One region of the Sinorhizobium arboris LMG 14919 genome, then DNA from elsewhere that is predicted to be linked to it. Evidence: riboswitches for the same ligand, from Rfam matches in the RefSeq annotation. Region 1 holds a riboswitch; the other holds the start of a gene.
The links. Region 1 has a riboswitch for S-adenosylmethionine ahead of metA (homoserine O-acetyltransferase MetA). Riboswitches for the same ligand answer to the same signal wherever they lie in the genome.
Positions count from the first base shown of each region.

Region 2: another riboswitch for S-adenosylmethionine. It lies ahead of SINAR_RS0112220 (O-succinylhomoserine sulfhydrylase); the one in region 1 lies ahead of metA (homoserine O-acetyltransferase MetA).

Region 1 covers NZ_ATYB01000014.1:3,065,454-3,079,884, forward strand. The annotation lists gene SINAR_RS0126070 (HpcH/HpaI aldolase/citrate lyase family protein) at 1-868, opposite strand, end outside; gene SINAR_RS0126075 (hypothetical protein) at 975-1,226, shown strand; gene leuD (3-isopropylmalate dehydratase small subunit) at 1,373-1,978, shown strand; gene SINAR_RS0126090 (RidA family protein) at 1,987-2,367, shown strand; SAM riboswitch at 2,538-2,615, shown strand; gene metA (homoserine O-acetyltransferase MetA) at 2,611-3,600, shown strand; gene SINAR_RS0126100 (aldose epimerase family protein) at 3,682-4,698, shown strand; gene SINAR_RS0126105 (SDR family NAD(P)-dependent oxidoreductase) at 4,817-5,563, opposite strand; gene SINAR_RS0126110 (glycerol dehydrogenase) at 5,578-6,669, opposite strand; gene SINAR_RS0126115 (SDR family NAD(P)-dependent oxidoreductase) at 6,660-7,433, opposite strand; gene SINAR_RS01000000133890 (HAD family hydrolase) at 7,435-8,118, opposite strand; gene SINAR_RS0126125 (xylulokinase) at 8,115-9,617, opposite strand; gene SINAR_RS0126130 (ABC transporter permease) at 9,678-10,661, opposite strand; gene SINAR_RS01000000133895 (sugar ABC transporter ATP-binding protein) at 10,658-12,184, opposite strand; gene SINAR_RS0126140 (sugar ABC transporter substrate-binding protein) at 12,286-13,266, opposite strand; gene SINAR_RS0126145 (glucose-6-phosphate isomerase) at 13,467-14,090, shown strand; gene eda (bifunctional 4-hydroxy-2-oxoglutarate aldolase/2-dehydro-3-deoxy-phosphogluconate aldolase) at 14,121-14,431, shown strand, end outside.
Region 2 covers NZ_ATYB01000014.1:232,157-246,587, reverse strand. The annotation lists gene SINAR_RS0112275 (3-hydroxyacyl-CoA dehydrogenase NAD-binding domain-containing protein) at 1-2,034, shown strand, start outside; gene SINAR_RS0112270 (SRPBCC family protein) at 2,160-2,633, opposite strand; gene SINAR_RS0112265 (winged helix-turn-helix transcriptional regulator) at 2,757-3,266, shown strand; gene SINAR_RS0112260 (calcium:cation antiporter) at 3,270-4,355, opposite strand; gene SINAR_RS0112255 (S24 family peptidase) at 4,585-5,241, shown strand; gene SINAR_RS0112250 (thermonuclease family protein) at 5,252-6,061, shown strand; gene SINAR_RS0112245 (tellurite resistance TerB family protein) at 6,172-6,582, shown strand; gene SINAR_RS0112240 (sterol desaturase family protein) at 6,664-7,476, shown strand; gene SINAR_RS0112235 (transporter substrate-binding domain-containing protein) at 7,523-8,356, opposite strand; tRNA gene SINAR_RS0112230 (tRNA-Gly) at 8,386-8,460, opposite strand; gene SINAR_RS0112225 (2'-deoxycytidine 5'-triphosphate deaminase) at 8,510-9,607, opposite strand; SAM riboswitch at 9,683-9,761, shown strand; gene SINAR_RS0112220 (O-succinylhomoserine sulfhydrylase) at 9,804-10,988, shown strand; gene SINAR_RS0112215 (CDP-alcohol phosphatidyltransferase family protein) at 11,043-11,660, opposite strand; gene apaG (Co2+/Mg2+ efflux facilitator ApaG/CorD) at 11,946-12,338, shown strand; gene SINAR_RS0112205 (Hsp33 family molecular chaperone) at 12,354-13,346, opposite strand; gene argF (ornithine carbamoyltransferase) at 13,804-14,431, opposite strand, start outside.

The DNA.
Region 1 (14,431 bases):
TCATCGCCTGCTCCAGGTGGAGACGCTCGACCATCCGGCCATGAAGGTTGATGACGCCCCTGCCGGCATGGTCCGGCAGGGCAAAGGCGTCGATGATCGCGCGCGCCTCCTCGACCGCGGCCTCGTCCGGGCCGAAATGCCGGTTGGCCGCTTCGATCTGCGCCGGATGGATCAGCATCTTGCCGTCAAAGCCCATGTCGCGCCCCTGTCGGCATTCCGCCTCGAGCCCTTCCGGATCGCGGAAATCGTTGAAGACCGCGTCGATGGCGTCCAGCCCGCTGCCGCGCGCGGCAAGAAGGATCTGCATCAGCCAGGGGACGAGATAGGTCCGGCCCGGAAGGGCGGGCACGCCCGTCTCCTTGCGAAGGTCGTTCAGCCCGACGACGAAACAGTCGAGCCGGCCGCCGGACGTGCGGCCGGTCTCGGCGATCGCCGGCGCGTTCACGACCCCGTGCGGCGTCTCGATCATCGCCCAGAGCCGCAACTCTTCCGGCGCGTCTCTTTCCGAAAGCCAGTCGAGCGGGCCTTGAATATCGGCCGGGCTTTCGACCTTGGGCAGAAGGATCGCATCGGGCCGGGCCGCGAGAGCCGCGGCGAGATCGGCCTCGCCGAAGCCGGAACCCGCCGTATTGACGCGGATGACCGTTTCGCCCTGCGGCCGGTTCCGGGCAAGATGCCGGACGAGCGCATCGCGTGCTCCAGCCTTGCGGTCCGGCAAGACCGCGTCCTCGAGGTCGAAGATGACGGCGTCCGCCGCCAGAGCGCAGACCTTGGCGAGCGCACGCTGATTGTCGGCCGGAACCGAGAGCACCGAGCGGCGCAGCCGCACGGGATGATGGTCGATTGCTCTGGTGCTGTTCCCTGTCATGCCGTTCGTTGTGCCTGCCTTTCAACCTTTGCGCAAGACGAGACGAGCGAACCCTCTTGCAAGCCGCATCGCCAACACCCACATGCCGATCAGAAAGGTGACAATCATGCAAAGCATCCGCTCTGTTCTCTTCACGGCCGCTGCCATCACCATCACGCTCGTGGCCTTCGTGTTCACCGCCTCGCTCGCCCTGGCGCTCGCCGGGATCGCCGCCATTGTTGCCGTCGGCAGCGCCATCGCCGCCAAGCTCAACGGACGGCCTGTGCATGCTCAAGCGCACCCACGTTCGAATCCGACAAGCAATCAGCGCGAAATGCGGATATGGAACGACGGGCGCGGGACGATCATAGATCTTTAGAATCGGATTGCCGGAAGCGGGATGAGAACGAGCGTGAAGCGGTTTTCCGCGCCCATCCCGCTCCCTGAAAGCAGATTCTCCTTCATTTCGGCGCAAAACTGATCTAAACGCTTATCGACATTTCCGCTGAAATCGAAGGCCAAGTCATGGACAAGTTCGTCAAGCTCACCGGCGTTGCCGCTCCCCTGCCCGTCGTCAACATCGACACGGACATGATCATTCCGAAGGATTACCTGAAGACGATCAAGCGCACCGGCCTTGGCACGGGCCTCTTCGCCGAGGCGCGCTACAACGAGGACGGCACTCCCAATCCGGACTTCGTCCTCAACAAGCCTGCCTATCAGAATGCCAAGATTCTCGTCGCCGGAGACAATTTCGGCTGCGGCTCCTCGCGCGAACATGCACCCTGGGCGCTTCTCGATTTCGGCATCCGCTGCGTCATCTCGAGCTCGTTCGCCGACATCTTCTACAACAACTGTTTCAAGAACGGCATTCTGCCCATCGTCGTCAGCCAGGAAGACCTCGACAAGCTGATGGATGACGCCAGCCGCGGCTCCAACGCCATTCTCACGGTCGATCTCGAAGCGCAGGAAATCACCGGCCCGGACGGCGGCTCGATCAAGTTCGAGGTCGATGCCTTCAAACGTCATTGCCTGCTGAACGGCCTCGACGATATCGGCCTCACGCTCGAAAAGGGACGCTCCATCGACAATTTCGAGAAGGCGGCGGCCGCTTCGCGCCCCTGGGCCTGAGCTACGGCATGACGCGCAAGCTCATCTCGTCGGGTTCGCCCTTCGAAAAGACGGCAGGCTATTCCCGCGCCGTCGCGAAGGGCGACTGGTGCTTCGTTTCCGGCACGACCGGCTACGACTACGCCACCATGACCATGCCGGAAACGGTGGAGGAACAGGCGCGCAACTGCCTGAAGACGATCGAAAACGCCTTGAAGGAAGCCGGTTTCTCGCTGTCGGACGTGGTGCGCAACCACTACTACGTCACCGATGCGAGCCTTGCCGATCGCGTCTTCCCGATCTTCGGCGAGACATTCGGCGACATCCGCCCGGCCGCGACGATGATCGTTTGCGATCTCATCCGCCCGGAAATGCTGATCGAGATCGAGGTCACGGCGTTTCGGGGGTAAGGCAGAGACGCTACCCCAGTCCACTCCCCGCAAGCGGCGTGCGGGAACTGGAAGAGCGCCCTCGTCCCTTCGCGCCGCTTGCGGGGAGAAGGTCGCGGCAGCGGGATGAGAGAGGCCGCTCGAGGCCGTCGAATCCTTTTTCATTGACCGCGATACCTGCCTCGCGCTATCAAACCATCCGTGGTGATTTGGCCGGCCGGCTTGCAGCCACGTTAAAGAAGTCGCTAAAGGGCCGAGGGAACAATAGATTTCCGAGGACCGGTCGCGATCAATTCGCCGCCGGTTTTTTTGTATTCGATCGAGTGGACACCCATGCCCATCAAGATACCCGATACGCTGCCCGCTTTCGAAACCCTCGTTCACGAGGGTGTGCGGCTGATGACCGAGACCGCGGCGATCCGCCAGGATATCCGGCCGCTGCAGATCGGACTCTTGAACCTCATGCCCAACAAGATCAAGACCGAAATCCAGATGGCGCGGCTGATCGGCGCCACGCCGCTTCAGGTCGAATTGACGCTGGTCCGGGTCAACGGCCACCGGCCGAAGAACACGCCCGAAGAGCATCTGCTCGCCTTTTACGAGACCTTCGACGACGTGGAGGCCCGCAAGTTCGACGGCTTCATCATCACCGGCGCGCCGGTCGAGACGCTCGAATATGAAGAGGTCACCTACTGGAAGGAGTTGCAGCGCATCTTCGACTGGACGGCGACCAACGTCCATTCGACGCTGAACGTCTGCTGGGGCGCGATGGCAGCGATCTACCATTTCCACGGAGTTCCGAAGTATCCGCTGAAGGAGAAGGCCTTCGGCGTCTACCGCCACCAGAACCTCAAACCCTCCTCGGTTTATCTGAACGGCTTTTCCGACGATTTCGCTGTGCCCGTGTCGCGCTGGACCGAAGTGCGCCGCTCCGACATCGACCGGGTGCCGGGCCTCGAGATCCTGATGGAGTCGAAGGAGATGGGCGTCTGCCTCGTGCATGAAAAGAAGGGCAATCGGCTCTACATGTTCAATCACGTCGAATATGATTCGACGTCCCTGTCCGAGGAATATTTCCGCGATGTCGATGCCGGCGTGCCGATCAAGCTGCCGCACGACTATTTCCCGCACAACGATTCAGCGCTTCCGCCGCAGAACCGCTGGCGCAGCCATGCACACCTCTTCTTCGGCAACTGGATCAACGAGATCTACCAGACGACGCCCTACGAGTTGGCGAAGATCGGAGAGCGTTGAAGTAAAAAGCATGACTTTCCGGTTGCCGCACCGCCGGAAATGCAGCAGGTTGGCGCCGACTCGCGGAAAATGGGGAGATGCATGGGAACAGACACGGAAATCTTCGGCCACCTGCCCTCCGGCGAGCCCGTACACCGCATGACGCTTAAGGGCGGCGGGCTGACGGCCTCGGTGATCACCTGGGGCTCGGTCATCCAGGATCTGCGGCTCGAAGGACATGCAGCCCCGCTCGTGCTCGGCTTCGAGGATTTCGAAAGCTATCCGGCCCATTCCTCCTATTTCGGCGCCACCCCCGGCCGCAACGCCAACCGCATCGGCGGCGGCCGCTTCGCGCTCGAAGGCAAGGCCTATCAACTCGAGCTCAACGAGAAGGGCGCCACGCATCTCCACGGCGGCAGCGACAATGTCGGCAAGCGCAACTGGTCGATCCTCAGGCTGGCCGAAGACAGCGTAACGCTCGAGATCACCGATCCGGACGGCCGCGCCGGCTATCCGGGCAATTGCACGATCACCTGCACCTATACGCTGAAACCGGGCGGCACGTTCAACGTCGTCTACGAAACGCAAACCGACGCGCCGACTCTCGCCAATGTCTGCCAGCACAGCTATTTCAACCTCGATGGCAGCCCGAACGCATTCGGTCACGACATCATGATCGCCGCAGACCATTACCTGCCGACCGACGAGCGGCAGATTCCGACGGGCGAGATCCGCCCCGTCGCCGGCACCGCCTTCGATCTGCGCGAAATGACCTCGCTGAGACGGCAGCTCGACGGCGACGGGATAGCCTACGACCACAATTTCTGCCTCTCGCCGGAACGAATGCGGAAGCGCTCCGTGGCGCTCGTACGCAGCATCAATTCCGGCATCTCGCTGGAAGTGCTGACGACGGAGCCCGGCATCCAGCTCTATACCGGAGAAAAGCTCGACGTACCGGTTCCCGGCCTCGAAGGCCGGCGCTACGGCCCCTTCGCCGGCCTTTGCCTCGAAACGCAGATCTGGCCCGATGCGGTGAATCACCAAGGTTTCCCGAAGGCGGTGCTGAGACCCGGCGAAACGCTCCGGCAGGAGACCGATTACGTGTTCATGAAGAGCTGAGGCGGTGGAGGCGGGATCTCGTCACCAGAGCGTTTAAAGCATCGAACTACGCACCTCCGCACGGAAAACCCCTACGCACTGTTCCTGGAAATGCTCTGAGACCAAACTGGGCTCTGACCTATCCAACGTGATAGCCGCCATCCACCGGCAGCGTGATACCAGTGACGAATTCGGCGGCGGGCGACGAAAGGAAGAGAACCGGCCCGACGAGGTCTTCCGTCGTCCCCCAGCGTTTCAGCGCCGAGCGACCGCTGATCCTGCTTTCGCTTTCCGGCTCCGACCACAGAGGCTTCGTCATGTCGGTGCGGTGATAGCCCGGCGCGACGGCATTCACGCGCACGCCCTCGCGGCCATATTTGTGTGCGAGGGCCCGCGTCAGGCCGACGATGCCCGTCTTGCTCGCCGTGTAGGCCGGCACCGACTCGTCGGCGAGATAGCTCAGCATGGATGCGACATTGACGATGCTGCCCCGCGTCTCCTTCAGGAGCGAGAAGCCTTCGCGCGAAAGCCGCATGGCGCTGGAGAGATTGATGTCCATCACGTCCATGAAGGTCTCTTCATCCCATTCCGCATCCGGCCGGGCAATCCCCTGGCAATTGACGAGCACGTCGAGCCGCCCGAGCCCGGCAAAGAGAGCCGCGACCGCGGCCTTGTCGCGCACGTCGAGACGCCGGAAATCGAGTCCGCTACCATTCTCCGCCTTTGCCGCCCCGAGGCGTTTTTCCGAGCTGCCCGTCGCAATGACGCTCGCACCGGCTTGCGCGAAACCCTTGGCCAGCGCCAGGCCGATGCCGCTCGTGCCGCCAGAAACCAACACCGTCTTGCCGGAGAAAAGCCCGGCCCTGAACGCGTCCACTTCCTTCATACTCCCCTCCGCGATCATACGAGCGCTTCGAGCGCCCTGACGACCATTTCCTCGGTCACGGCGATCGGCTCGTTGTGAATGATCTCGCCCGCCCGGCAGGCGCGCTTCGCCACGACTGCAAGCTTTTCGGGTGTCGCTTCGGCAATGCCGATACCGGCGAGCGTCGTCGGCAGGCGCACGGCGAGACAGAACTGCCGGACGCGCTCGTATTCGTCATCCATGCCGTTGAGCTTGAGTCCCGCAAGCACACCGATCGCGACCTTCTCGCCGTGCAAATGGTGGTGCACGTCGGCAAGCTCGCAGAGCCCATGGTGAATGGCATGCGCGGCCGCGACGCCGCCCGACTCGAAGCCGATGCCCGAGAGGAGAATATTCGCCTCCACGACGCGTTCCAGCGCGAGCCCGACCGTTTTCGCATCGCATTCGTCAAGTGCGGCCGGACCGAACTCGAAGATCGTGTCTCGGCAGAAACGCGCGATTTCGTAGGCGAGCGGCACGCCCGGCATCTTCATACAGTTGTGCGCGCCGCTTCGGCGGCAGGATTCGGCCTCGTACCATGTCGCAAGTGCATCGCCGATGCCGGCGGCGAGGAACCGGGCCGGTGCGCGGGCGATCAATGCGGTATCCACCAGCACAAGATCCGGATTGCTCGGCAGGAATGTGTCGTAGGCAACCGTACCGTCCTCGTTGTAGACGACGGCAAGCGCACTGCAGGGCGCGTCCGATGCCGCGATCGTCGGGAAGACGATAACCGGAAGTCCGGCATCGCGGCTTGCCGCCTTGGCGGTGTCTAGCGCCTTGCCTCCGCCCGCGCCGACGATCACAGACGCGCCCGCGGACTGCGCCTCCGCCGCCAGGGCCGCGATCGCGCGCTCGCAACATTCACCGCCATGGCGGAGGATCTCCACCTTCGGACCAGTTGCGAAAGATGCTTCGACATCAGCCTTCAGCAGGTCGAAAACGCCGTTGTCGAGAAGGACGATGGCCTTTTCGCCGAAGCCCCTCGCCTCCTTGCCGAGCCGGGCGGTCGTGCCGACACCCTGGATATAGCGTCCGGGGAACCGCGCACCTCGGGCAACACCCGGCTGCACCGGCTTTACCAGCATACATAGCCCCCATCGGCGAGCACGATCGAGCCGGTCATAAGGCTTGCGGCATCGCTTGCCAGGAAGAGGACGACGGAGGCGACTTCGTCCGTGCGGCCGAGCCGGTTCATCGGTGTTCCGCCGACCCAATGGCGGTACATCTCCTCGTCCTCATAGACATATTTGTTCATTTCCGTGTCGATATAGGTCGGCGCGACGCAGTTGACGCGCACGCCCCGCGCACCCCACTCGGCTGCCAGCGACCTTGTGAGATGATGCACGGCTGCCTTGGACGCGTTGTAGTTCGCCTGTTCTTGCGGCCGATTGGCGATGAAGCCGGACATCGAACCGATATTGACGATCGACCCCGTCCCCTGCTTCAGCATCGTGCTCCCAAAGGCGCGGCAGCACCAGAAGACGCCGTTGAGGTTGACGTCGATCACCTTGTTCCAGACCTCGTCCGCCATGGTCTCGGCCGGGTGGTTGGAGATCGCGATGCCGGCATTGTTGACCAGAATGTCGACGCGGAGGTGGCGTGCGACGATCGCGTCGTGCACGGCCTGCACCGCCTTCACGTCGGTCACGTCGAGTACCTCGCTATCCACCGCATAGCCCTTGCCCCTCAGCCCTTCCCTCGCGGCAGCAAGCAGATCGGGACTCATGTCGGTAAGGACGACGGTGGCGCCGGCTTCGGCGAGCGCCTCGGCGGTCGAAAGGCCGATGCCCCGAGCGGCACCCGTGACGACGGCGACCTTGCCGGAGAGCTTGAATTTGTCGAGATACATGTCAGGCGATCCTTGGAAGGGTAGAGGTTTCAGAGGAATGGGAGAGACGCGGCCGGAGCATCGCGATGAGGTCGTGCGGCTCCGCGATGATCGTTCCGGCGGGAAAGACGATGTCGGCGCGATGCGGCTCCGGCCAGCCGATGACCGTCATGCCTGCGGCAAGTCCGGCATGTGCCCCGGGCGCGCTGTCCTCCACGACGATACAATCGGATGGCTCGACGCCGAGCAGCCAGGCGGCGCGAAGATAGGGTTCGGGGTTCGGCTTGCCATGACGGACATCGTTGCGCGTCACGCTGACCAGTCCAGGGGACTGAAGTCCGACGGCGGAGAGGTTTGCGTCGACAAGCATGCGGTCCGAATTCGACACGATGGCGATCGCCGCTCCCGAAGTCCGGACGAACGACAATGCCTGCCTGGCGCCAGCCCGCATCTTGAGACCGCCGGCGCGCTCCACATAGGCGGCATATTTCCGTTGGACCAGGTCGGCGGCAGCCGGCGCGAAGCCGATTTTCTCGGCGAGCAATGCGTGGCAGTCGCCGATCGCCATTCCGGTTATGCGGTCGCCAAAGCCTTCGGGCAGCATATAGCCGAAGCTCTCGACTGCCGCCGCCATCGTTTCCAAATGCAGCAGCTCGCTGTCGACCAGCGTTCCGTCCATATCGAAGAGAACGGCCCTGCGGTTCATGATGGCAACCGGTCGAGATCGTCATAGAGCGATTGGCTGTGAAGATAGAGTTTCTCGAAAAAGGCCTGCATCGGCCGGTAGGTCTCCGTCCATCGAGGATCCGGCGTGATTTCCTCACTGTAGCGGACGTAGGATTCCGCGGCGTCCTCGACCCGCGGAAAGAGGCCGGTCGCCGTCGCCGCCATTGCGGCGCAACCGACGATGCCGCATTCGGCCTCGGCCGGGACCAGGATTGGAATGCCGTAGACGCTCGCCTTGATTTTCAGCCAGAGTTTCGTCCTGGCGCCGCCGCCGGATGCGATGACGCGCTCCATCGGCGCTCCGGAGATCCGGTCGAGAATGTCGATGTGCCGCTTGACCGCGAAGGCCACGCCTTCGAGCACCGCACGATGCATATGCGCGAGCCCGTGCGTCGCTCCGATACCGAAGAACTGGGCGCGGGCATTGCGGTGGTGGCCAAGCCGCTCGCCGGCGAGATAGGGCATGAAAAAGAGTCGGTCGGCGCCGGCCGGCGCCTCGGCCGCCTTGGCGACGATCTCTTCATAGCCGGCCTGCTTCTCATGGAAGGCACGCCGCGCCCAGCGCATGGCGTCCCCGCCGGATTCGAGCAGCATGAAGGCGCCCCAGTTGCCCTCAACCGTACCGACATTCGAGACCTGCGCGTCGAGCAGCGGCTTTTCGGCAATTGCGGTAATGATCGCGGAGGTGCCCATCACTTCCGAGCCGATCCCGGGGCGGTAGACACCTGAGCCGAGAAGCGCAACGGGATAGTCGCCGCCGCCGACAAGCACGGGCGTGCCTTCGCGAAGACCGGTCTCGCGGGCCGCTTCGGCAGTCACATGCCCCAGGATCTCTATCGGGTTGCGCAGCGGCGCGAGCTTCGCCCTGTCCAGACCAAGCAGACCGGTCATCCGTTCGGACCATTGCCCGGTCCGCGGGTCCATCAGGAAGCTCGCGCCGCCATCGGTGCGGTCGATGGCGATCTCACCGGTGAGTTTCAGATTGATCCAGTCCTTGGGCATGACAACGGCTGCCGTTCGGCGCCAGGCTTCGGGATCTTCGTCGCGAAGCCATTGCAGCTTGAAGCCGGGCCAGGCGGGTGTTGCCGGATTTGCGCTGTCGGCGAGATAGGTCGATGGCCGGTGACGCTTCTCGAAGGCCGCAACGTGAGCGATGGTGCGCTTGTCGTTCCACAGCGGCGCAGTCTCGCGCGCGAGGCCGCCCTTGTCGTCGACCAGAACCGTTCCGTGCATCTGCCAGCAAGCCGAAACGGCGGCAATACGCCGTCTGGCATCCGGCTCGCCGGAAAGCACGTCGCGGATCGAGGCGGCGACGCCGGTCCACCAATCGGCCGGCCGCTGTTCGGACCAACCGAACTGAGGCACGATCTGCTCGTGCTCCCGCGCCGCGATGGCAATCACCTGGCCGTGCCGGTCGACAAGAGCGGCGCGAACGCTGCCCGTGCCGACGTCGATCGTCAAAAACAAGTCTTCGGATATCAATGCAGCCAATTCCGCCTCCTCCGCCGCCCCGTCCTCTCCGGGCAAGGTGTCTGCTTCCTACCGGCGCAGCCAGTTGGATGCGTATTGAAGGAGCATGGCGCCGATGATGATACAACCCATGAAGACCTGCTGATGATAACCGGGCACGCGGGCAAGATTCATCATGTTGGCGATGATGCCGAGCACGATGACGCCGATGAAGGTGTTGAAAGCGCCACCGCGTCCGCCCATCAGGCTCGCGCCGCCGATGACGACCGCGGCGATCGCATCGAGTTCCGCGCCAACGCCGATATTGGCCGAACCGACGCCGGTACGGCTCGCGGACACGATCCCGGCGGCCGCGGCAAGCGCGCCGGAGATGACATAGACCGACATGGTGTACCATGCGACCGGAATGCCCGAGAGCCGGACCGCCTCGACATTCGAGCCGATCGCCTTCACGAGACGGCCGTAACGCGTGAACATCAGCACGGTGCCGGCAATGAGGAACACGACTGCCATCAGGATCACCGGATAGGGAATGCCGGCGATCGCGCCCGAACCGAAAGCGGTGATCGCCGCGCCGCTGTCGCCCATCACGATCGGCTGGCCGGCGGAAATGATCAGCGAAAACCCGCGCGCGACCGTCATCATCGCAAGCGTCGTTACGAAAGGCGGCAGCTTGAGAAAGGCGACGAGCACCCCGGAACCCAGCCCGCAGGCGGCGCCCGCCAGGAGGGTAACGGTCAGCGAAGGACCGGTCCCGTACTTCTGGACGACGATTGCCGAAAGCACGCTGCCGAGTGCTGCTACGGAGCCCACCGAAAGGTCGATGCCGCGGGTCAGGATGACGAAAAGCATCCCGATCGCCATCAGGCTCGTGCCGGAGATCTGGCGCAGCACATTCAGAATGTTCCGCTCGGTCAGGAATACATCGGACATGGAGGTTGCCACGATGACGAGCGCGACCAGGATCGCAATCGTGCCGTAACGCTGCAGGGTTTGGCTGAGATTGATTGACGGGCGAGTAGTTTCAGCCAAGTCTGACATGGTGCTGCTCATCGGTTCACAACCCTCTTTTCGGGCCTGTTTTCGGGCGGGGCGACAGGGCTCACCATCGCCAGCTTCAGGAGTTTTTCCTCGGTATAGTCGTCCGGGCCGAGCTCGCCGGTGATCTGGCCCTCGCGCATGACGAGGATGCGGTCGCAAAGTCCGAAGAGTTCGAGATGTTCGGAAGAGATGACGAGAATCGCCCGCCCCTCGGCGGCGAGTGCCTTGATCAGCGAGTAAATCTCGGTCTTGGCGCCGACATCGACGCCGCGGGTCGGCTCGTCGAAGATCAGGATGTCGCCATCGGCGTGGAACCACTTGGCGAGCACGACCTTCTGCTGGTTTCCGCCCGAGAGGCTGGACGCAGGATCGTCGAGGCTGCCGGCTTTGAGGCGCAGGCGCTTTGCCAGATTCTCCACCGCCGTCCTTTCCCGTGCACGGCGCACGAAGCCGAAGCGATTCACGAGGGGGCCGAGTTTCGCCATGGTGGCGTTGACTCTTATCGGGAAATCAAGAACGAGCCCCTGCTCCTTGCGGTTTTCAGGCACGAGGCCGATGCCGGCCTTGACCCCGTCGCCGGGCTTGCGGATGGACTTCTCCTTGCCGTGCACGAAGATGCGGCCGGACTGCGCCCGTTCGGCCCCGAAGACCAGTCGGACGAATTCCGTACGGCCCGCGCCGACGAGGCCGCCGAGGCCGATGATCTCGCCGGCGCACAGCCGCAGCGACACGTTCCCGATGCGGTCGCCGTCCGAGAGGTTTTCGACGCGCAGCACCTCGTCACCGGGCAGCCGTTCGACATCCTCGCCGAAAAGCGCCTTGAGCGATCTGCCGACCATCATGCGGATGACATCGTCGATCTCGACTGCGGAGCGCTCGACGGTCGCGACCGACGCGCCGTCCTTCATGACCGTGATGCGGTCGGCGATGCGGAACACTTCGTCGAGACGATGGGATATATAGATCACGCCGACGCCGCGTTCGCGCAGCGCCCTGATGATGCCGAGCAGGCGCTCTGCATCCTGCACCGACAGCACCGCCGTCGGCTCGTCGAAGACCATGACGCGGGCGTTGCGGGACAGCGCCTTGGCGATCTCGACCACCTGCTGATGGGCAACGGAGAGATCGCCCACGGCCGCACCCGGGTGGATGGAAAAGCCGAGGCTGTCGATCAGTTCACGAGCCCGACTGTTGAGACCGCGCCAGGAAATGACGGAAGGAATTTCAGATAGGAAGATGTTTTCGGCCACGGTCAGGTCCGTCGCAAGCGCCATCTCCTGGTGGATGATCGCGATACCCTTCGATATGGCGTCGGAAGGCGATCGGAAATGCGGCTCCTCGCCCGCGACCTTTACCGTTCCGGCCTCGGCGCGGTATTCGCCGCCGAGCACCCGCATGAGGGTCGACTTGCCCGCGCCGTTCTCGCCGAGAAGCGCGTGAACCTCGCCTGCTCGAAGCGCGAAGTCCACGCCCTGCAGCGCATGGACGCCGCCGAAGGATTTGCGGATGCCGGAGAGTTCTACGAGATTTTCCATGGTGAAAAATGCCTCTTTCACGCCTGGCAGGTCCTGGAACCGTCCCGACGGATGGCGGCCGGCGAGCCGCGAAGAACCCGCCGGCGGGGAGGATCAGTGCATCAGAAGACGGCGTCGGCCTTGTAGTACTGATCGACGTTTTGCTTCGTGATCGCCGTGGGCGTCGTGTAGGTGACCTTCGAAAGGTCCGCGGGCAGCTCTCCGTCGAGCGCCTTCTTGGCGAGGTCTACGGCCGTCGAGGCGACGAGCGCCGGATCGTTGAGGCCAGTGGCGCCGTAGGTGCCCTCCCTGATCATCTGCAGCGCTTCCTTCTGTCCGTCGGCAGCGGCCAGGAGCAGCACGTCCTCGACGCGGCCCGCCTGTTCCAGCGCCTTGCGGGCGCCGAGGACCATCGAGTCGTTCTCGCCGAGCACGACATTGATGTCCGGATTGGCGACCAGCAGGTCTTCCATCGCTTTGAGGCCACCTTCGTGACCCCAGAGCCCCCAGCCCTGGCCCACCACTTCGAAGCGCGCCCGGCCTTCGTTGCGCAGTTGCCCCTCGAGGAGGCCCGCCAGCACGCCCAGGCGGCGCTCTTGCCCCACTTCATTGCCCTTGTCGCCGGAAAGCAGCGCAATCTTCAGGTCCTTGCCTTTCGTCTGGTCGGCCAGCCACTGTCCGACGAGCATGCCGTTGCGGCTATTGGAAGACTGCACCAGCGTCACGAAGTTTGCCGTCGGATCCAGGGTGGAGTCGATGACGAAGACCTTCACGCCGGCGGCCGTCGCGGCGTTCACCGCCGGAACCATGCCTTTGCTGTCACGCGGATTGACAATCAGCGCGCCGATCCCCTGGGCGACCATGTCTTCGATGTCGGCAATCTGCTTGTTGAGGTCGTTTTGAGCGTCGGCTGAGATCACCTCGCATCCGAGCTCTTCGGCATGTTTCTTGGCGGAAACTTCCTGCGCGGCGAAGTAGGGAGCGTCGAGCGTTTTCATCGAAATGCCGATCCTGCACTCGGCAGCCTCGGCGGCGCTGATCGCCAGCAGCGATGCGGCAGCAGCCAATGCAATCTTGAGCGCGGTCTTTGATGTGCGGGTCATGAGTTCTCCTCCGGGTGGACGCGATTGATCGCGAGCCTCTCTTCTTGGCCGAAATGTAGCGTAGTTACATATCTTTTCATCGTCAACATGATTTTTTGGCCCACCCGCGGCTTTTCTGGGCGCTTATCGTGCGAATTTTTGCCCTTGCGGGTATCATTCTGTTCATTTATGTACTTTTACTACGCAATCTGGAGGTTGAAATGTTGAGAGAACCGGTCACGAGCGTAGTCGACGCAATGAGCGGCGCGATGAGCGGAAATACGGGACGCTATGAAAAGCGGCTCAGCGATCTCGAAGGACTTTACGAAGACGCAACGGCATATGCGGACCTCATCCGTCGGCTCGGCAATCCGGTTGTCTACGAGGTAGAGGATTTCCGCCCGGGCGATCACGCCGGCGATCTGATCTACGGCGTGACCCGGATGAGCCCCGGCCTGGTCGGCCGGGAATTCTTCCTGACGCGGGGCCATATTCACGCAAAGGCGGACCGGCCGGAAATATACTACGGCCAGGCGGGCAAGGGCCTGATGCAGCTCGAATCGCCCGAGGGTGAGACGCGCATCGTCGAGATCGGCCCACAGACGATCTGCTACGTTCCGCCCTATTGGATCCATCGTTCCATCAATGTCGGCGACGACGATCTCGTCATGGTCTTCGCCTATCCCTCCGACAGCGGCCAGGATTACGGGATCATCGAAGCATCCAACGGCATGCGTCATCGCGTCGTGAGCGATGCAAGGGGCGGCTGGCAGCTCGTCGAGAACGGCGAATACCGCGCACGCAGCGGCGAGGCCGTCGCGAGCCTGATGAAACGATATGCCTGAGCAACGGACAGATTGAAGGAGCAAGCCCCCATGAAAAACCCGATCGATCTTATTGCCCGTCTCGGCGTAGTGCCCGTGGTTGCGATCGAACGCGTTTCCGACGCGGTGCCGCTCGCCGACGCCCTTCTGGAGGGCGGGCTGCCGGTTGCCGAGATAACCTTTCGTACGGACGCCGCCGCTGATGTCTTGGCGGCGATCCGCGACGCCCGGCCGGATCTCTGCATCGGCGCGGGCACGATCCTTGACAGGCAGAGCCTCGATCAGGCGATCGCATGCGGCGCCCGTTTCGCGCTTGCGCCCGGATACGACCCCGAGGTCGTCGATGCGGCCAAGGCTGCGGC
Region 2 (14,431 bases), 2.8 Mb from region 1:
TCCTCCTTCTCCGGCGGCGCCGACCTTTCGATGATCAAGTCAATGTTCACCTTCCAGGCGGAGGAGAAGCAGAAGGACCCGGAAAACGCGGCCCGGAAACTCTTCGACCTCGTCGGCCGGATGACCGGCCTCTTCCGCAAGCTCGAAACCTCGGGCAAGCCCTGGGTTTCGGCCATCAACGGCACCTGCATGGGGGGCGCCTTCGAGATGTCGCTCGCCTGCCACGGCCGTGTCGCGTCCAATGCGAAGGCGGTGAAGATCGCGCTTCCCGAGGTCAAGGTCGGCATTTTCCCGGGCGCCGGCGGCACCCAGCGCGTGCCGCGGCTGACCAATACGCAGGATGCATTGCAGATGATGACGACCGGCTCCTCGCTCACGCCGGCGCGGGCAAAGGCCATGGGGCTCGTCCACGAAGTGGTCGACCCGGACAAGCTGATCGAAGCTTCCAAGGCCATGATCAGGAACGGCTTGAAGCCGGTGCAGCCTTGGGACGAGAAGGGGTTCAAGCTGCCGGGCGGCGGCATCTGGACACCCGCCTCCGCGCAGCTCTGGCCGGCCGCCTCCGGCATCCTGCGCCGCGAGACCTACGGCAATTATCCCGGCGCGATCGCCATCCTGAAATGCGTCTATGAAGGACTGCAGGTTCCCTTCGATACGGCGTTGAGAATCGAGCAGCGCTATTTCACCGAGATCCTGCAGACGACCGAAGCCTTCTCGATGATCCGGTCGCTATTCGTCTCGATGCAGGAACTCGGCAAGGGCGCACGCCGCCCGGCCGGAGTCCCGAAGACCGAGCTCAGGAAAGTCGGCGTCGTCGGCGCCGGTTTCATGGGCGCCTCGATCGCCTACGTGACCGCGGCAGGCGGCATCCCCGTCACCCTCATCGACCGCGACATGGAAGCTGCCGAAAAGGGGAAGAAGCATTCGGAAGGCCTGGTCAAGGACTCCATCGGCAAGGGACGATTGACCAAGGAAGAAGGCGAGGCTCTGCTTTCGCGCATCACGCCTTCGGCGGACTACGACGATCTCAAGGATGCCGGCCTTGTCATCGAGGCGGTCTTCGAGGACCGCCAGGTCAAGAAGAGCGTGATCGAGAAGGTCGAAGCGGTGATCGCCGAGGACGCGATCTTTGCCTCCAACACCTCGACGCTGCCGATCACCGGCCTCGCCGGGAATTCCAGGCGCCCGGAGCAGTTCATCGGCATTCATTTCTTCTCGCCGGTCGAGAAGATGATGCTGACGGAGGTGATCCTCGGCAAGGAAACCGGAGACCGCGCGCTCGCCACCGCCCTCGACTATGTCGCGGCGATCAGGAAAACGCCGATCGTCGTCAACGACACGCGCGGCTTCTACGTCAATCGCTGCGTCTTCCGCTATATCCACGAAGCCTATGACATGCTGATCGAGGGTGTGCCGCCGGCAATGATCGAGAACGCCGCCAAGATGGCCGGCATGCCCGTGGGGCCGCTGTCGCTCAACGACGAGGTGGCTATCGACCTCAGCCAAAAGATCCTGAAGGCTGCCGTTGCCGATCTCGGCGAGAAGGCCGTCGATCCCAGGCACATGGCACTGATCGACAAGATGGTGGACGAGCTCGACCGCCGCGGCCGCAAGAACGGCAAAGGCTTCTACGAGTACCCGGCAAAGCCGGCCAGGAAATATCTCTGGCCGGGTCTGAAAGAGCTCTACCCGCAGAAGGATGCCGGCGAGATCGATGTCGGCCGGCTCAAGCAGCGCTTGCTCGTGACGATCGCACTCGAGGCGGCGCGCACGATAGAAGAAGGCATCGTCACCGACCCGCGGGAGGCTGATGTCGGCTCGATCCTCGGCTTCGGCTTTGCGCCCTACACCGGCGGCACGCTCTCCTACATCGACGGCATGGGCGCGAAAGCCTTTGTCGAGCTGTGCGAAAAGCTCGCCGCGGACCATGGCGACCACTTCCGGCCGACAGCGCTTCTGAAGGAGATGGCGGAAAAGGGCGAAACCTTCTACGGGCGCTTCGACCCTCATGGCGAGGGGCAGAAGGCGGCATAAGCCGCCGTCGGGCCACCGCTGCCGACGGGCGGCCTTTTGCCGGCCCCGCCGCACCGCGCAAACGTCACCTGCTCCGGTCATTCTCGGCAGGCCCCGGATGACCGGAGAGGAGCGTGTTCAAGGCTTCAGGCCGTTTCCGCCTTCTCGCCGAGCTCGGCCGCAAGAAATCCGATCAGCTGCTTCCAGCCTTCGCGGCGGTATTCGACCTTGTCGAGCCCATCCAGGAATGCCCCCTGCTCCGTGAAGACGACGCGCGTGCCGGTGCCCTCCGGTATGAGGTCGACGGTGGCGATCGATGCGGAGAGCCGCTGCTCGTCCTTTGCCATCGTATAGGCCGACACGATCCGCCTGTTCTCGACGATGTCGAGATAGACCGTTTCATTGAAATAGAACGTCTTGCCATCCTGGCTGAACCGGCCGCTTTCCCGGCCGCCGATACGAAAGTCGTGGCTATATTCGGCGACGGGCCAGTTGTCGGCCTTGACGAACCAGCGGTCGTGCGCGGCAGGATCGGCGAAGGCCTCGAAGACCTGTTCCGGGGGTGAATTGAAAACGCTTTCGATGGTGAAGTCCGCATGTTCGACAGAAGCCTTGGTCATGATCTTCTCCTTCTCGCCCAGAAACTGATTGTGAAATGAAAGCAGTTGCAAGCTAACTTAACTGGTGCAATAATGCAAGCAGTTTTAGAGCGGATGCTCCGCTCCCGTTTTGCAGAGATCGAAATGACCGATGACCATCGCTCGGGTTGCCCGATCAATCTCTCGCTCGAAGTGTTCGGCGACAAATGGAGCCTCCTGATCATCCGCGACATGATTTTCGGCGGCAAACGCCACTTCCGCGAACTCCTGCGCTCGCAGGAGGGGATTTCCACCAACATCCTTGCCGACCGGCTGAAAACGCTTGTGGAGATCGGCATGCTGACGAAAGCGGACGATCCGAGCCACAAGCAGAAGGCGATCTACAGCCTGACGGAAATGGCCATCGCGCTGGTGCCGATCATGGCCCATCTCGGCGCCTGGGGCCGGCGCTACCTGCCGGTCACCGAGGAACTCAGCATCCGCGCCCAACTGATGGAGGAGGGCGGCCCCGAGCTCTGGGAGCGTTTCATGCGGGAATTGCGCGCCGAACACCTCGGCGATCCCAAACCGAAAGGACCCTCCGTGCGACAAACGCTGCAAGCCGCCTATGAGGGCGTGGTGGCGCGCAAGGCGATGAAAGAGCAGCCGGCTTGAGCACTAAAGCCCGAGGGCGGACAGCATGATGAAGGTCGCGAAGAGCACGAAATGCGTCATGCCCTCGATGGCATTGGTCTGACCGTCATTGAGATTAATCGCGGCGGCAATGAGCGTTACCGCAACCATGACCGTCTGCACGGGCGACATGGCCATGATGAAGGGCTGGCCCGTATAAAGGGCAATCGCCTCCATGACGGGTACGGTCAGGATCACGGTCGAGAGCGAAGCGCCGAGCGCAATGTTCACCACTGCCTGCATGCGGTTGGCGAGTGCGGCGCGCATTGCCGTCATGACCTCGGGCGATGCGGAGATCGCAGCGACGACGATCGCGGCAAGCGCCGGCGGCGCAGCCGTACCTTTGATCCCGGCCGACAACAGCCCGGACATGATTTCGGCGAGAAAGCCGATCACGACCACGCCGAGGACGAGCACGACGACGGAAGGAAGCACCGGCTCGCCTTCCAGCCGGCTTGCGGCAGTTCCCGCTTTGGCGCGCGGATAGCTGTAACTGAAGAAATAGCTGTGCACGCCAACCTGCATGCGCAGGAACAGCGTATAGAGCACGATCATCGCGCCGATGGTGAAAGCGGAATAGTAATGCCATTTCGACTGCGGCACGAATTCGGGAACGAGCATGGAAATGCCCATGGCCGTGAGAATCATGACGCTGTATGTGCGGGCGGAATCGTCGTTATAGGGCTGCTCACCATGTTTGAGACCACCGAGCAGCGCCGCAAGTCCCAGTATTCCGTTGATATCGAGCATCACCGCCGAATAGATCGTATCGCGCACGAGCGTCGGCGAGGTCTCGCCGGTCATCATGATGGCGAGGATGACGACTTCGACGAGCACCGCGGAGAGCGTCAGGATCATCGTGCCGTAGGGATCGCCGACCTTGGCGGCAAGCACTTCGGCATGATGGGCGACCCGCATGGAAGCAAGCACGATTGCCGCCACCATCAGGGTCGCACCTAGGAGCGATGCGGCGCGGCCGGCCTCGAGCAGATGATGCTCGAGCGCGACGCCGGCGAGCGCAGCGAGAAAAGCGGCAATGAGATGCCGTTCCGATCTCAGGATTGCAAGCAAGCACGCCTCTTGGCCCGGAGTAAAGCTGCTTTATTTAGCACAGCTGCGCAGGAGTTCACCCTCGAAGACCACCGCATCTGCCGTACGCCGTCCTTTAATCGCAAAGGGAGGAAGGACTATTTTCCTCGCCGTCCTTTACGGTCGTTCGGCGCTTGGCTAAGGTATTCGCAGACGCGAAACGGCAGGCCGTGCCGCCCGCATCGCCTCTCCTTTCGGAAGATGGGTCGACATGCTCTCACATGACAGCATCTGGCGCGCGATCGACGCCTTGGCAGAACGCCATCGGCTTTCGCCGTCAGGGCTTGCGCGGCGGGCTGGCCTGGACCCCACCTCCTTCAACAAGTCGAAGCGCCAGTCCACCGACGGGCGCGACAGATGGCCCTCCACCGAGTCGATATCGAAGATATTGCAGGCCACGGGAGCGACCGTCGATCAGTTCCTCGCGCTGATGGAGCCCAATGCCGTCAGAAGCGAACGGGAAGAGGCATCGGCAGCGCCGGGCATCCCGTTGATCGGTTTCGCGCAGGCTGGCGCCGGTGGGTTTTTCGACGACGGCGGCTTTCCGGTCGGCCAGGGCTGGGACACTATCGAATTTCCCACGCCCGAGCGGAGGCAGGGCGGTGCCTATGCGATCGAGGTTCAGGGCGACAGCATGCTGCCGCTGTATCGCGACGGCGATATCCTGATCGTCGACCCGGGCGCACAGGTGCGCCGCAACGACCGCGTCGTGGTCAAGACGCGCGGGGGCGAGGTGATGGCGAAGGTGCTGGCCCGGCAAACGCCCCGTGGCATCGAGCTCGTCTCGCTCAATCCCGACCATCCCAACCGCAATTTCGAGATGAAAGACGTGGAATGGATCGCCCGGATCATCTGGGCCAGCCAATAGGACCCTTCGAATGCGGCCGAGGCTCTTCACCATTGCCGGCGGGCTTGCCGCCCTCGCCCTCTATGCAGGCATTCTGATGGCCGGGGCCGCGGCCATCCGCAACCGCGACAGCGCCGAAACGCCTGAATTCGTACTCGAAACGCCGGAAGCCGCAGCGGCCGGCGAGCCGGCTTCGGAGGAACCTCCAGGCGACACCGATGCCGCTCCCCCTTCCCCCGGACCGGATGCAGGCTCGGGCAAAGGATCTCGCGTGGTGGTCAGGCCGGTCGGGCCGGGCCTCTTCAACCAGCCGGAGGACGGCATCGCCAAACCGCTGGAACGGATCGCGGCGACACCACCGCTTTCCAGGGCGCCCGAAAAGGAGAAGCCCGCGTCCGCCGTCTTCCCGCGGCCGGTTGCGCTTGCCGCCGGGCTCGTCCGATCCGGCGACACGACCCTGCAGCTCAAGGATATCGAACCCGAGAAGCCGGAGAAGGTCTGCCAGGCCAAGGGCAAGAGCTGGCCCTGCGGCATGGTCGCACGCACGGCGTTCCGCAACTTTCTGAGGGGGCGCGCGCTCGTCTGCGACGGCGCGGATGGTTCCACGGGAACCGTCAATGCCCGGTGCAGCGTCGGCGGTCGGGACGTGGCCGAATGGCTGGTCAGCAACGGCTGGGCGAAACCGCTGCCGGGCACGGCGCTTGAGGCGAAGGCAGAAGCCGCAAAAACCTCCAGGCTCGGCTTCTTCGGGGACGACCCGCGCGATCTCGCCCGAACGCCCCTCGCGCTCGACGATCCGGCTGCAAGCGTCATCCCGGAACACGCCGCGCCGGACTTGTAAGGCTTTGAGCAAGTCCTTAACTGTCATCCACGATTGAAGGTCCCTAACCCGCTATGCACTGGTCATGCATCGCGGCTCCAATGAGAACAACGAAAGGAACTGGAGGCAGGATGTCCGCAAGTCTCAGCCAGCACGAAGCCCTCGTCCACGTCATGGTCATGATGTCCGCCGTCGACCGGAACATGACCGACGACGAGTTTGCGCGCATCGGCGTGCTCGTGCGGTTCCTGCCGGCCTTCGACGGTTTCGAGGAAGATCACCTGATCCATATCGGCCGCGAATGCGCGGCTCAGCTCGCGGCCCCGGAAGGCCTCGACGTGGCACTCGAGATGGTGCGAGAGGCGCTGCCGAAGCGCCTCTATGAAACCGCCTATGCCCTTGCCGTCGAGATCGCCGCTGCCGATCAGCGTATCCGCAACGAGGAAATCCGGCTGCTGCAGCTGCTGCGCGACCGCTTGGGCCTCGACAAGCTCACCTGCGCGGCGATCGAGCGCGGAGCCATCGCGCGCTTCCGCAAATAGGCACCACCCGAAACAGGTCCTTGCCCGTTCCCGGCGCAGGACAATATGGTGGGTAGAGTTTGATGCAGCGGGGATCGACGCATGCTCTATTTCGGTCTCGCGGAACCGGTCTGGCGGCTCGGCGCCTTTGCCGCCGCCTTCGCCGCGCTGGCAGCGCTCGAGCTTCTTCATCCTCGACTGGAAAGGCCGGAGCTGATGCAGGCCCTGAAGGCGCGCCGCTGGGTCACCAACCTGTCTATACTTGTCCTGTCCTCTCTCCTGCTTCGCGTCGCCTTTCCGGCTGCCGCCACTGGCGTTGCTATCTGGGCTCAGGGACGCGGCTATGGGCTGCTCCCGGCTCTCGGCATCGCCCCGCTGCTTGCCGGCCTGATCGCCTTCGTCGCGCTCGACTTCGCCATATGGCTTGAACACGTCGTGTTTCACAAGCTACCGGTCCTGTGGCGGATCCACCGCGTCCACCATGCGGATCCCGGCGTTGACGTCACCACAGCCCTTCGCTTTCACCCCCTCGAAATTCTGCTGTCGATGATCTGGAAGAGCGCGGTGATCATTCTCATCGGCGCCCCTCCACTCGCCGTACTCCTGTTCGAAATCGTGCTCAATGCCGGCGCTATGTTCAATCACGCCAATCTGCGGCTGCCGAAAAACGCCGACAGGCTGTTGCGCCTGGTCATCGTCACGCCCGACATGCACCGCATCCACCACTCCGTGGAAAAGCGGGAGACCGATTCAAACTTCGGTTTCAACCTCTCTGTCTGGGACCGATTGTTCTCGACCTATGTCGCCCACCCATCGCGCGGCGACGATGCGATCGAGACAGGTTTGAGGGCCTATGGGCGCACCAAGCCGGTAAAGCTCCTGTGGTCGCTCGTGCTGCCGTTCCGGCGTGAATAGGATAGAGCAAGATGAGATGAGGGAAATGCAGCGAGTACCCCTCTCCTCAGTAAATTCCGTTCGGGAAATAGCGAAGATAGATTTCCTCCAGTCTGCCGCTGCGCGAGAGCGCCAGCAAAGCGTGGTCGATCGCCTGGGTCAGGGCCGGCTCGGCCTTTCGGTTCATGATCATCAGTCCCTCACCCAGGAAGTGTTGGGAGAAATAGGAACCCTCCAGCATGGCGCAGCATCCTGCAGCGAGGCTGCCGGAAACCCAGAAGGACAATTGCATGCCATCGGAGAACGCTGCCGCAACCGTGCCCTCGCGAAGCGCGGAGAGCAGCGCGTCCCGGTCCGGAAAGCCCTTGGCTTCGAGCTTCGGGAAAAATGCCTTCAGCATTGCCTCATGGGTGGTGTCGGAGACGACGCCGACAGGCTTTTGCCCGAGATCGGCAGGGCCGGTGATCGCGCCGGCGGCCTTGGTGTTGATGACGAAGCGGGCTGGCAGTTGCATGAAGGCACGGGAAAAGGCGAAACGCTGCCTCAGTTCCGAGGTCACGGCGATGCCGGCGACGATCGCTTCCCCTTGCCCCTGCTCGAGAGCCGGCATGAGCTCCGGATAGGTCACCGCCTGGATCTGGCACTTGGCTTCGATCTCAAGCTCGCGGCATATCTCGCGCGCGAGGTCGACATGAAAGCCCGACAGCTTGCCCGACTGGTCGATGAAGTTGAAAGGCGGGAAATCGACGGTCGTCAGGAAGCGAAGCCTGGCGAGGCCGCTGAGGTCCGGCTTGGCAATCCGCTCGCGGGCGTCGAAGAGCCGCGGCAAGTCCTTCGGCTGCGCCAAAGCCGCCCCTGCGGCGACAACGACCGACAGAACGAATAGCCAGAAAATTCGCAGCGGCACGGCGCCTCTATGGCAGGAGGAAGTGGAGCGGGTGATCGGGATCGAACCGACGACATCAAGCTTGGGAAGCTGGCGTTCTACCACTGAACTACACCCGCGACAGATCCGGAAATTTCCTCAACAGCCGCGATCTGTCAAGCACAATGCTCACTCGGCGCGAAAATGCTTGGAGAGCTTGAGCCCCTGCGCCTGATAATTGGAGCCGAGGTCGAGGCCGTAAAGTCCCTCCGGACGTTCCAGCATGTGCTCGTAGACGAGGCGGCCGACGATCTGCCCGTGCTCCAGAATGAACGGCACCTCGTGGCTGCGGACCTCGAGCACCGCCCGGCTGCCGCTGCCCCCGGCCGATGCATGGCCGAAGCCGGGATCGAAGAAACCAGCATAGTGGACGCGGAACTCGCCCACCAGGGGATCGAAGGGCGTCATTTCGGCGGCGTAGAGCGGCGGCACATGCACGGCTTCGCGGGACACGAGGATGTAGAACTCGTCCGGATCGAGGACGAGATCGTCGCGGCCGCGGCTGTAGAGCGGCTCCCAGAAGTCGAAAACGGCGTGCTGGGCTTTCTTGTCGACGTCGACCACCGACGTGTGATGCTTGCCGCGATAGCCGATCAGGCCATCCGGCCCCGTGCCCTTGAGGTCGATGGAAAGGGCGATGCCGCCGCCCGAAACGTTTGGCCGATCACTGGCGACGAGCACGTCGCTTTCGTGCAGAGCCAGCAATTCCTGCTCGGAAAGAACCGAGTGGCCGATGCGGAAGCGTATCTGCGAAAGCCGCGAACCGCGCCTGACCACGATTGGAAAGGTCCGCGGGCTGATTTCAAGGTAAAGCGGGCCGCTGTAGCCCGCCGGGATCTTGTCGAACTCCTGCGCCCGATCGGTGATCACGCGCGTGAAGATATCGAGACGGCCGGTGGAGCTCTTCGGATTTGCGGAAGCCGACATGTTCGGCGGCAGCGAGAGACTTTCCATCAGCGGGACGATGTAGACGCAGCCGGTTTCAAGCACGGCGCCTTCGCTCAGATCGACGACATGCAGCTTGAGCCGGTCGAGCTTGTCGGCGACCAGATGAGAAGGGCCGGGCATGAAGCTCGCCCGGACGCGGAACGCCCTGGACCCAAGGCGAAGATCGAGGCTGGCCGGCTGGATCTGGTCATCATCCAGCGGCCTCTCGCTCTTCAGACGTCCCGAGGCATACAGCGCTGCAATGGCGCGGTCGGCCAAAATCCCTGTGTCGCGGCCCATTCCTATCCTCATGTTCAGTTGCCAGACAAAACCAAACTCCGGGAATTGACGCAAGCGCGGCCAGGCAGTATTGGACCTTTATCCCGTGGTGATTTGGCCGGTCGGCTTGCAGCCACGTTAAACAAGTAGCTAAAAAGGCCGGGTGTCAAACCGGTCGTTTCGCGACCGGTTTTTTGTTTTTGAAAGTGACCGTCTCATGAGCAAGAATTGGCGCCCGGCAACTCAACTCGTCCATGGCGGAACGCTCCGCTCCCAGTACGGCGAGACCTCCGAAGCGATCTTTCTGACGCAAGGCTTCGTCTACGACACCTCCGAAGCGGCGGAGGCCCGTTTCAAGGGCGAGACCGACGGTTTCATCTATGCACGCTACGGCAGCCCGACCAACGACATGTTCGAGAAACGCATGTGCATGCTCGAAGGGGCGGAAGACGCGCGCGCCACCGCTTCGGGCATGGCGGCCGTTTCTGCGGCAATTCTCTGCCAGGTGAAGGCCGGCGATCACATCGTCGCCGCCCGTGCGCTCTTCGGCTCCTGCCGCTGGGTTGTGGAGACGCTGGCGCCGAAATACGGGGTCGAGTGCACGCTGGTGGACGGTCGCGATCTCAAGAACTGGGAAGACGCGGTGCGTCCGAACACCAAGGTCTTCTTCCTCGAAAGTCCGACGAACCCGACTCTCGAAGTGATCGACATCGCCGGCGTCGCCAGGCTCGCCGATCAGATCGGCGCCAAGCTGGTGGTCGACAACGTCTTCGCCACGCCGCTCTTCCAGAAGCCGCTGGAGCTTGGTGCCCATGTCGTCGTCTATTCCGCGACGAAGCATATCGACGGCCAGGGCCGCTGCCTCGGCGGCGTCGTTCTCTCCAATAAGGAGTGGATCGACGAGAATCTGCACGACTATTTCCGTCACACCGGCCCGGCCATGTCGCCCTTCAATGCCTGGACGCTGCTGAAGGGCATCGAAACCCTGCCGCTCCGTGTCAAGCAGCAGACGGAAAATGCCCGCCGCGTCGCGGACTTCCTTGCTGAGCAGCCGCAGGTCGCCCGCGTCATCTATCCGGGACGCAAGGATCACCCGCAGGCCGACCTTATCGCGAAGCAGATGAGCGGCGGCTCGACGCTGGTCGCCTTCGAGCTCAAGGGCGGCAAGGAAGCAGCGTTCGTCCTGCAGAACGCGCTCGAAATCGTCCGGATCTCCAACAATCTCGGCGATTCCAAGAGCCTGATTACCCATCCGGCCACCACGACGCACAAGAACCTCACCGACGAAGCCCGCGCCGAACTCGGCATCTCCGCCGGAACCGTGCGCTTCTCGGCGGGAATCGAGGACAGCGAAGACCTGCTCGAGGATTTCGCAAGGGCGCTGAACGGCGTGAAGGCCTGAGCGACGCGCATCTGCGCAGCCGAGCCGCGCCCGCTGCCCTCGCCAGCGGGCGCTTTATTGCCGGTCGTCCGGAAATGCCAGTCTTGCGAGAACGATCCGCGACAGCGCGGTATAGAGACAGACGAGCGCAAAAACCGACGCCAGTACCGGGAACCACGCCGGGAAAAGGCACGAGAGAAGGAAGAAGACGATCGTCTCGGTCGCCTCTGCCAGGCCGGTGGTGAAGTAGAGCGACTTCGCACCGCGCACCTCGGTCGTCATGGCGCGTTTCTCGGCCATCACGGCATAAGCGAGGAAGCTCGCGCCGTTGACATAGAAGGCAAAGAGCAAAAGGCCGCCGGCAAGACCGTTTGCGGCCGGATCGGCGACGATGAAGCCCAGTGGGACGGCGCCGTAGAAGGCGAAATCGAGGACGATGTCGAGAAAACCGCCGAAATCCGTTTTCCGGCTCGCGCGGGCGACGGCCCCGTCAAGGCCGTCGCAGAGCCGGCTTACGAGGATCAGGGCCGCTGCGGGCAGATAGGCGCCGAGACCGACCAGCAGGGCTGCAGCAAGACCAAGGCAAAGACCGAGGATCGTGACGGCATCGGCGCTTACCCCGCGGCCCGCCAGTGCGGCGCCGAGCCTGTCCAGAACCGGATCCAGATGTTTTCGAAGTGCCCCGTCGAGCATAGCCGTTCGACCTCTTCTGCAATTCTCGCTCCTGTGCTTGTCACAGCAAGCCAACCAGGCCAAGCCCTTTGGATGAACGCCTTTCGCGCCGCAGGCGCGGCACTGCTGAACCCCAGTGACGAGCACAGGAATAAGGGAGGAAGGGGCTAAGATGCGGTGCCCCGATAGGTTTCATAGGCCGTGCAGTCCATGAATTTGAATGCCACGGGCACAATCTTGCTGTTATTCTTGACGAAACCATATTGCTGTAGAATACGCGTACGGATTTGGAACAGGGTGTTGCACATGTACCGCGCATTGACACGCGACATCGAAGTGACGGTCGAGCCGTACTACCTGGAAGAGCAGTCGGATCCCGATGACAGCCGCTATGTCTGGGGCTATCGCATCATCATAGCCAACCACTCCGACGTCGCGGTCCGCCTGATGACCCGCTACTGGCACATTACCGACGAGAACGGGCAGGTGGACGAGGTCAGCGGCCCCGGCGTTATCGGCGAGCAGCCGCTGCTCAATCCCGGCGATACCTACGAGTACTCCTCCGGCTGCCCCCTGGATACGCCGTCCGGCGTGATGTTCGGCCATTACAGCATGGAAGCGGAAGGCGGGGAGACCTTCAATGTCGCCATCCCCGCCTTCTCGCTCGATTCGCCGGGCCTCGTCCGCACCCTCAATTAATCCCGCGCGCTTGCCTTACTGCGAACGCACCTCGCTCGCCTCGAAGCGATAGGTCGTCGAGCAGAACTCGCAAGTGACCTTGATCAGGCCGTCCTCGACGCTGCCTTCGATGTCCTCGTCACTCAATCCCACCAGCACGTCCCTGATCTTCTCGCGCGAGCAGCTGCAGCGATCATAAACGGCCTGCGGTTCATAAACGCGAACGCCGCGCTCATGGAAGAGGCGGTACAGCAATCGCTCGGTCCCGACGGTCGGATCGGTCAGCTCATCGGTGTCGATCGTCTCGACCATCACCTTGGCTTCCGCCCAGAGGTCGTCCTCGTCGAAAATGTCCTCGCCGTCTCCGTCGCCGTCACCTCCAGGCAGATCCGGCTGGCGCATCCGGTCCGGGGCGTCGGGCAGGAACTGCGCGACCATGCCGCCGGCGCGCCAGCGATGCCGCGGCTTGCCGTTCTCGTCCTTATCGAGAAGCTCGGCAACGGCGAGGCGCACTCTGGTCGGTATCTGCTCCGACTGGCGGAAATAGGCGCCGGCGATCTCCTCGAGCGTCGCCCCGTCGAGCGCAACGACACCCTGATAGCGCTGGGTATGCGCGCCCTGGTCGATCGTGAAGGCGAGGACGCCGTTGCCCAACAGTTCGTGAGGCTGAGCGCGTCCGCTCTTTTCGGCAGCGGCGAGCGCGTCCTCATCGTAGCGGGCATAGGCGCGGACGCGGTCCGGCGTCGAGAAATCCGCAACCACGAGGTCGACCGGCCCATCGCCCTGTGTCTGGACGATCAGCTTGCCTTCGAATTTCAGCGACGTTCCGAGCAGGACCGTCAGCACCACGGTTTCGGCGACAAGCCGCGCTACCGGAAGCGGATAGCTGTGCCGCTCGAGAATGGCATCAAGCATCGGGCCAAGCTGTACGGCGCGGCCGCGCACGTCGAGTCCCTCGACCTGAAAGGGCACGACCTGATCGTCACCGGCAAAATCGAACTCGCCAAGTCCCGGCGCTGTTTCTGTCATCGCTTGCTCCTTGCCTCGACCATGATCGTCCGGATTGCGTCAATCCGGGATTGTGGTCATGACCTTTCCAAAAAACTCTTTACGGGATGCGCACGGAAACCGCTCGCTTCCCCTTCGTGTCGGCACGGCCGCCCAAGTGCACCGGCGGGCACCGGTACAACCGTCCGCCATTCCATTTGATCCCGTCATGGACGAATTTCTCCGCCGGCACGAGCCTGGAAACGCCTTGAGTTTCCAGGTGGGCGATGCCCGGCGTGGGCGGCTGACCGATTTGAAGATCGGAGCGCCCGCTCCCTACAACGCCGCGCATCCTGTCCGACGCGCAAAGATCGCTGTAGCACTTTGACCTGCTGCATGCTTTGTCCCTGAATCGGCTAGGATTCGAAGAAACATGCAGTAGATCGTGTCGTATGGAGCCGATTTCAAGTGACGCCCAGGCACTGCCCGCCTCTACCCCTCAGACCACGCCCATGCACCAGGCGAGGATCGACTTCTGCGCGTGCAGCCGGTTCTCGGCCTCGTCGAAGACCACGGATTGGGGACCGTCAATGACCTCATCTGTTACTTCCTCCCCGCGGTGCGCCGGAAGGCAATGCATGAACAGGGCGTCCGGCGCCGCGTGCTTCATCAGCGCGCCGTTGACCTGATATGGCTGGAAGACGTTGTGCCCGCGGGCGCGATGCTCCTGGTTCATCGAAATCCAGGTGTCCGTGACGACGCAGTGGGCACCGGCAACCGCCTGCTCCGGCTCGTGGCTGAGCAGGACCTCGGCTCCGTTGTTGCGCGCCCAGTTCAGGAACTTGTCGTGCGGTTCGGAGCCCAGCGGCACGGCCATGTTCATGCGGTAGCCGAAACGCGCCGAACCTTCGATCAGCGAGTGGAGCACGTTGTTGCCGTCGCCGGTCCAGGCGATCGTCTTGCCTTTGACCGGGCCCCGGTGCTCCTCGAAGGTCAAAATATCGGCCATGATCTGGCAGGGATGCGTATCGTCGGTGAGCCCGTTGATGACGGGCACGGTCGCATGCTCTGCCATCTCCAACAGCCGGCGGTGGTCGGTCGTGCGGATCATGATCGCATCGACGTAG